3 regions of the Bradyrhizobium sp. B039 genome follow, and region 2 is predicted to be linked to each of the others. Evidence: predicted binding sites of a transcription regulator. Region 2 holds the regulator's gene; each other region holds the start of a gene.
What was found. Region 2 encodes PhoB, which activates phosphate uptake and scavenging genes when phosphate is short. Its sites were predicted from a motif close to TGTCATNNANCTGTCAT; they were not measured.
Positions count from the first base shown of each region.

Region 1: AAFG50_RS29190 (YbhN family protein) is a predicted target of PhoB. The motif match lies at 678-694, and genes of this name have one in related genera.
Region 3: AAFG50_RS14720 (Orn/Lys/Arg decarboxylase N-terminal domain-containing protein) is a predicted target of PhoB. The motif match lies at 1,360-1,376, and genes of this name have one in related genera.

Region 1 is NZ_CP152416.1:6,120,830-6,123,094, forward strand. It holds gene AAFG50_RS29185 (ferritin-like domain-containing protein) at 1-437, opposite strand, end outside; gene AAFG50_RS29190 (YbhN family protein) at 866-1,948, shown strand; gene AAFG50_RS29195 (hypothetical protein) at 2,050-2,265, shown strand, end outside.
Region 2 is NZ_CP152416.1:8,463,785-8,466,049, reverse strand. It holds gene phoU (phosphate signaling complex protein PhoU) at 1-384, shown strand, start outside; gene phoB (phosphate regulon transcriptional regulator PhoB) at 407-1,114, shown strand; gene AAFG50_RS39970 (GcrA family cell cycle regulator) at 1,348-1,857, opposite strand.
Region 3 is NZ_CP152416.1:3,148,629-3,150,893, reverse strand. It holds gene ald (alanine dehydrogenase) at 1-548, opposite strand, end outside; gene AAFG50_RS14725 (Lrp/AsnC family transcriptional regulator) at 690-1,169, shown strand; gene AAFG50_RS14720 (Orn/Lys/Arg decarboxylase N-terminal domain-containing protein) at 1,421-2,265, shown strand, end outside.

The DNA.
Region 1 (2,265 bases), 2.3 Mb from region 2:
TCCTCGAGCGTCTTGGCGAGCACGGCGGCGCAGTCGCTCCGGCCGAGCTGCTTGGCCCAGGCGATCAGGCTGCCGTAACGCACGATCTCGTAATGCTCGGCGGCCTGCGCCGCATTGATCAGCGCAGCGTCCAGCACCGCCTTGTCGGCGACCTCGCCGGCGGTCTCGTCGGCCTCCTCGATGATGCCGTCGATCGCCGGGCAGTCGACCGCCTTCACCTGTGCGCCGTGCATCTTGAACACTTCCTCGAGCCGCTTGACGTGCTGCTTCGTTTCCTCGAGGTGCGTCAAAAAGCCCTTTTTCAGCTGCGGGTCGGTGGCCTTATCGGCCATTTTCGGCAGCGCCTTGGTGAGCTGCTGCTCGGCATAGTAGATGTCCTGGAGCTGGTGCACGAACAGGTCGTTCATGGTCTTGATGTCTTTTGTGAACAGTCCCATCGTTCCGATCCTCTTGGGTTTCGGGAACACGGGGGCACCGGCTCGCACGAATAGCCGCATATTCCCGCCATGTTCGATTGCTGATGGGGCGCTAACGGGCACGCGGCATCGACGTTCCAAAAAAGCCGGCATCGCTTGCGCTGGAACAATGCCGCGGACGGCACGATATGAAAGCATGCCAATATACGAACGCGCGGGCCTGGCCGGTTTGGCGACTCATATGCTTAACGCGCGTCCGATGTGAACCACATATGACAAAAGTCGCCGGTCCGGCACAGAACCTATCCTTGTCAAGGGCTGCACAAGTCACCGTTTTTGTCTTAAATGAGCAAGATCATGCCTAGCGATCGACGCCTGCCTTTGGCAACCATCGCGCCCGACTGGCCAATGCCTGGCCTTGTCGGTCTTGCCCCCTGCCGGGAGGATGAATGCACGGACTGCTGCCCGCGCTGAAACGCGGCTTCAAGAGATGGATTGGCTGGCGACGGCTCGGAATTGCCGCGAGCGTCTTCATCATCGCCTTCGCAATCACCACGCTGGTGCGGACCCTCAAAGGTATCGATACCGGCGTCATCCTGACCGCATTGACCGAGATTCCCCGCGGGAATATCGGGCTGGCGGCGATCTGCGTCTTCTTCGCGTTCTGTACGCTGACCTTCTACGATTTTTTTGCACTGCGAACGATCGGCAAGAAGCACGTGCCCTATCGCATTGCAGCGCTCTCCAGCTTCACGTCCTATTCGATCGGCCACAACATCGGCGCCACCGTCTTTACCGGCGGCGCGATCCGCTTCCGGATCTATTCGGATTACGGGCTGAACGCGATCGACGTCGCAAAGATCTGCTTCCTGTCGGGCCTGACCTTCTGGCTCGGTAACATCTTCGTGCTCTCGATCGGCATGGCCGTCCATCCCGATGCCGCCTCCTCGATGGATCAGCTGCCCTCGTCGATCAACCGGCTGATCGCGCTCGGCGGCCTCGCCTCGATCGGCGCCTATCTGGTCTGGCTCTGCATGGGCGAGAAACGCCGCGAGCTCGGCCAGAAGGGCTGGAAGGTGGTGTTGCCTTCGGCGCCGCTGACGCTGGTGCAGATCCTGATCGGCGTGGTCGATCTCGGCTTCTGCGCCACGGCAATGTATCTCTTGATACCGGCCACTCCGCCGATCGACTTCCTGTCGCTGGCGGTCGTGTTCATCCTGGCGACGCTGCTCGGCTTTGCCAGCCATGCCCCCGGCTCGATCGGCGTATTCGATGCCGCCATGCTGGTGGCGCTGCCGGAATTCGGCCGCGAGCAGCTTCTGGCGACGCTGCTGGTGTTCCGCCTGCTCTATTTCGTGATCCCGTTCGGCCTCGCCATCTCCATCATGGGCACGCGCGAGCTCTGGATGAACGTGGTCGAGCCCTGGCAGGAGCGACGGCGGCTGGCGGAGGCCTGCGCCCAGGCCAACCTGCCCAAGCAGGTGGCGGCAATGGAGCGCGAGCGGTCGCTGCGACAGGCCAGCAAGCGCTAGGGCGCTGGACGGCGCCCGCAAAAATCGTCAGACAAGGTTGCGGGCGGGGGGAGCAATCCTCTCTTATTTCCGCCTCAACTTTGCCGTTGAACACGCGGGCCATGATCCGACCATCTCTTCGCACCTTCTTCGCGGGCGCCCTGCTGCTTGCCGGGATTTTGACCGCTTTGCCGCCCGAGCGCGCAGTCGCGCAGGACGCCGGCGCCATGCAGATCAATTGGGAGGTGCGCAACCGCTTCCGCCTGTTCCGCGAGGAGCGCGACTTTCTGCTTCATGTGGAGAACGCGCGTAACCGCAGCATCCTCGCCGCCGAACAG
Region 2 (2,265 bases):
CTGGAGACGGATTTCCATCCGCTCAAGCTGTTCCGCGGCCTCGAGCACATGACCGACCTCGTGCAGCAGCAGGTCAAGTCGGTGCTGGACGCCTATGCCGCGCATGATCTGCCGGCGGCGATGGCGGTGTGGAAGGGCGACGAGGAAGTCGACGCCATCTGCACCTCGCTGTTCCGCGAGCTCCTCACCTACATGATGGAGGATCCGCGCAACATCTCGTTCTGCATCCATCTGATGTTCTGCGCCAAGAACATCGAGCGGATCGGCGACCACGCCACCAACATCGCCGAGACCGTGTTCTACATGATCGAGGGCCAGGCGATCACCGACAAGCGACCGAAGGGCGACATGACGACCTTCGCCACGACGGTCCCGAATACCTGAAGACTTAAGGAGCGACGACACCATGGGCGCACGCATTATGGTGGTTGAGGACGAGGAAGCTCTCACCGAGCTTCTCCGCTACAACCTCGAAGGCGACGGCTATGATGTGGAGACGGTGATGCGCGGCGACGACGCCGACACCCGCCTCAAGGAACACATCCCCGATCTGATCGTACTCGACTGGATGCTGCCGGGCCTGTCGGGCATCGAGCTGTGCCGCCGGCTGCGGACCCGGCCCGAGACCAAGCAGCTCCCGATCATCATGCTCACCGCGCGCGGCGAGGAGAGCGAGCGGGTGCGGGGTCTTGCGACCGGCGCCGACGACTACATCGTCAAGCCGTTCTCGGTGCCGGAGCTCTTGGCACGCGTGAAGGGCCTGCTGCGGCGCGCAAGCCCGGAGCGGCTCGCCACGGTGCTGGCCTATGGCGACATCGAGCTCGATCGCGACAAGCGCCGCGTCGCGCGCTCGGGCCGGCCGATCGACCTCGGCCCGACCGAATATCGCCTCTTGGAGTTCTTCCTGGAGCATCCCGGCCGCGTGTTCTCGCGCGAGCAGCTGCTCGACAGCGTCTGGGGCCGCGACATCTACATCGACGAGCGCACCGTCGACGTCCACATCGGCCGCCTGCGCAAGCTGCTCAATCTCGGCCGCGAGCAGGATCCCATCCGCACCGTCCGCGGCGCCGGCTACGCGCTGGATGATCGCTTTGCGAAGGCGGAGCAGACGTAAGCTAGGGGCGAGTTGGTTTGGCGAGCTGTCGCCACGATATCGGTGTCGTCCCGGCGAAGGCCGGGACCCATAACCCCAGGGCGCAATTGTTTGCGCGACAAGGGTAACTCCGTGTCCCCGTAACCACATCTGCTGGTGGTTATGGGTCCCGGCCTTCGCCGGGACGACATCGGAGTGTGTCGATCCGTCATCGCGTGACGGCGCCGTCTTTGCAATCAGCTAGAGCGACAAACTCACCGCGAGGGCTTCGCCGGTGCGCGCCGGCGATCCGCGGCGGGCTGATATGCCACGCGCGAGTGCTGCGCGCAGTAGGGCAGGCCCGACAGCGCCCTGCCGCCGCAGAAGAAGAAATCCGGGCTCGAGGGATCGCCGACCGGCCAGTGGCAGGTCGCCTCGTTCAGCTCCAGCAGCGACAGCCGCTGGCTCATCGGCACCACGTTGTCGTAGGTGACCGGTTCGGCCTCCACCTCGACCTCGAAGGCCTGCGCCAGCGCGGTGTTGCCGCGCGCAATGGGGCGGCTCACCCGCATCATGTGCTGCGCGGGGCGCGCCTTGCGCGGCCGCGGAGCCGCCGATGAGGGGCTCTTGGCGCGGCCGGATAGGCCGAGCCTGTGTACCTTGCCGATCACGGCATTGCGGGTCACGTTCCCGAGCTCGGCTGCGATCTGGCTGGCCGATAATCCGGCCTCCCAGAGCTTTTTCAACTGCTCGACGCGATCGTCGGACCAGGTCAAAACCGTCATTGCACCCTTTCCCTCGCCGTGCGGCTGCCATCCTGGCGCCTCGCGGCGAATGCCTAAGCCTCGAAAAACCCGTGCCGTCAGAATCCCTTAAGGCTCGCCGGGCGCGCCGATAACGCCCGAACGTCTACGCCGGTACATGAGGACTTAGAGGATCAGAAACACTGCACGAGATGTCGTATCTGACAAGCCAAACGCTACAATATGGCGTGACTCACGCGCAAGAGTCCGCCGACTCGCTTCCACATGTTCCGTGGCGAAAACCCCGCAATTTCGGCTCCGCAAGACTACGGATTCAGCGTTTCGCGAGGCTTTCGGGCGGCATTGACACCGGTTTCACCAGGCATAAGATAGTGTCACGTGCCGCCCTTAAAAGGCGGCACGTTTCGTTTTCCGGGCCGGTCAATGGTG
Region 3 (2,265 bases), 3.6 Mb from region 2:
GCCTGTGTTCCCACCACGCCGCCGCCGAGCACGACGAGCCGCGCCGGCTGCACGCCGGGCACGCCGCCCAGCAAAAGCCCGCGACCGCCGGCCGACCGCTTGAGCGCGGCGCCAGCGGCCTCGATGGCGAGGCGGCCGGCGACTTCGCTCATCGGCGCAAGCAGGGGGAGGTGACCGGCCGCGTCGGTGACGGTTTCATAGGCGATCGCCGTACAGCCGGAGGCGAGCAAGCCCTTGGCCTGTTCGGGATCCGGTGCAAGATGGAGGTAAGTAAACAGGATCTGGCTTTCGCGAAGCTGGGTCCATTCGCTCTTCTGCGGCTCCTTCACCTTCACGATCATGTCGGAGCTGGCGAAGACGTCGCGGGCGCTCCCGGCGATCTCCGCCCCTGCCCGCCGATAGACCTCGTCCGAAGCACCGATGCCGCTGCCAGCGCCTGTCTCGACCGTCACCTGATGCCCGGCCGCGACATATTCACGGACCGCGCCCGGGGTGAGCCCGACGCGATATTCCTGCACCTTGATCTCCTTGGGCACACCGACACGCATCCTAGGCTCCTTCCAACGTCTTGATTCACCTCGCCATGGTAGCGACGGGTCCAGTTTGGTTTCGTGCAAATATCAGCTAGTTTCGCGATCTCCGCGCCGGTTTCCGGCGCCGAAGTGCCCTTTCACGCTGGAAACGAAACATTGGCCCTCGACCGGAAAGATCTCGCCATCCTCGCGGAACTCACGACCAACGCGCGGGCCAGCCACACCGAGCTTGCCAACAAGGTCGGACTATCCAGCACGGCGCTGGCGCGGCGGCAGAAGGCGCTGGAGGACGACGGCTACATCCAGGCCTATCAGGCCGCGCTCGACCTGGCGCAGTTCGGCCTCACCACGACGGTGCTGGTGCGCATTGCGCTGGAGAGCCAGAGCGACGAAGCGCTGAAAGCGTTCGAGGCGGAGGTGGTGAAATGCCCCTCCGTCGTGCGTTGCTTCCTGATGTCGGGCACCGACGACTACATCCTGATCGTGCTCGCGCGCGACATCCAGGATTTCGAGCGCATCCACCGCACCGAGCTGTCACGCCTGCCGCGCGTCGCGCGGGTGCAATCGAGCTTTGCGCTGCGCGAAGTCGTCAACCGCGCGGTGCCGACGGTGGTGTTCAGCGAGGCCAAGCGGTAGCGGACTTCTCCCTCTCCCCGTTCTTACGGGGCCGCGCCGAGCTTCGCTCGCGCTGAGAGCGTTGGGGTGAGGGGCTGCACCCACAAAGGCGGTGATAGTCAGACTCGCGGAAGCTCCCCCTCACCCGGATTGCTGCGCAATCCGGCCTCTCCCCGCAAGCGGGGAGAGGCGAAACGCCAGCCGCAGCTCCTGTCATCCAACTGTCATCGAATGTGCCGAGAGCTGTGTCTCCAGTACATTCGGGACAGACAATGGACTATTTCAAGCGCTTCAACTTCCTGTTCGCCGCACCCGTGTTCGACGCCGACGACCTCGAAGGCGTCCGCTTCAACCAGATCATCGAGGAGATCCAGCGCTCCGGCTTCGAGGTCGTCCGGGCCCGCAAGCTGGAGGACGCGGAGATCGCGGTGCAGACCGACGCCGCGATCGGCTGCATGGTGGTGGACTGGGGCAAGAAGGGCCTGGAGGGCAAGACCTCGGCGCTGATCAATTTGATGCGGCGCCGCGGCCTCGATTTCCCGATCATCCTCCTGATCCGGCGCAAGCGGTTCGAGGATCTGCCGGTCGAGGTGCTCGACTTCATCGACGGCTATGTCTTCCTCTCCGAGGAGACGCCGACCTTCATCGCCAAGAACCTGATCAGCCGGCTCAAGCAATATGCCGAGACGCTGAAGACGCCGTTCTTCGGCGCGCTGGTCGACTATGCCGAGGAAGGCAATCAGCTCTGGACCTGTCCGGGCCACAATGGCGGCGTGTTCTACAATCGCAGCCCGATCGGCCGGGTGTTCGTCGAGCATCTTGGCGAATCCGTGTTTCGCGACGACCTCGACAATTCCGTGCTCGACCTCGGCGACCTCCTCACCCATGAGGGCCCGGCGCTGAAGGCGCAGAAGGAAGCCGCCCAGATCTTCGGCGCGGAGAAGACCTATTTCGTGCTCAACGGCACCTCGACCTCGAACAAGGTCGCGCTCGGCGCGCTCGTCACCGACGGCGACCTCGTGCTGTTCGACCGCAACAACCACAAGGCCGCCCATCACGGCGCGCTGATGATCAATGGCGGCATCCCGGTCTACGTCCCGACCATCCGCAACGCCTG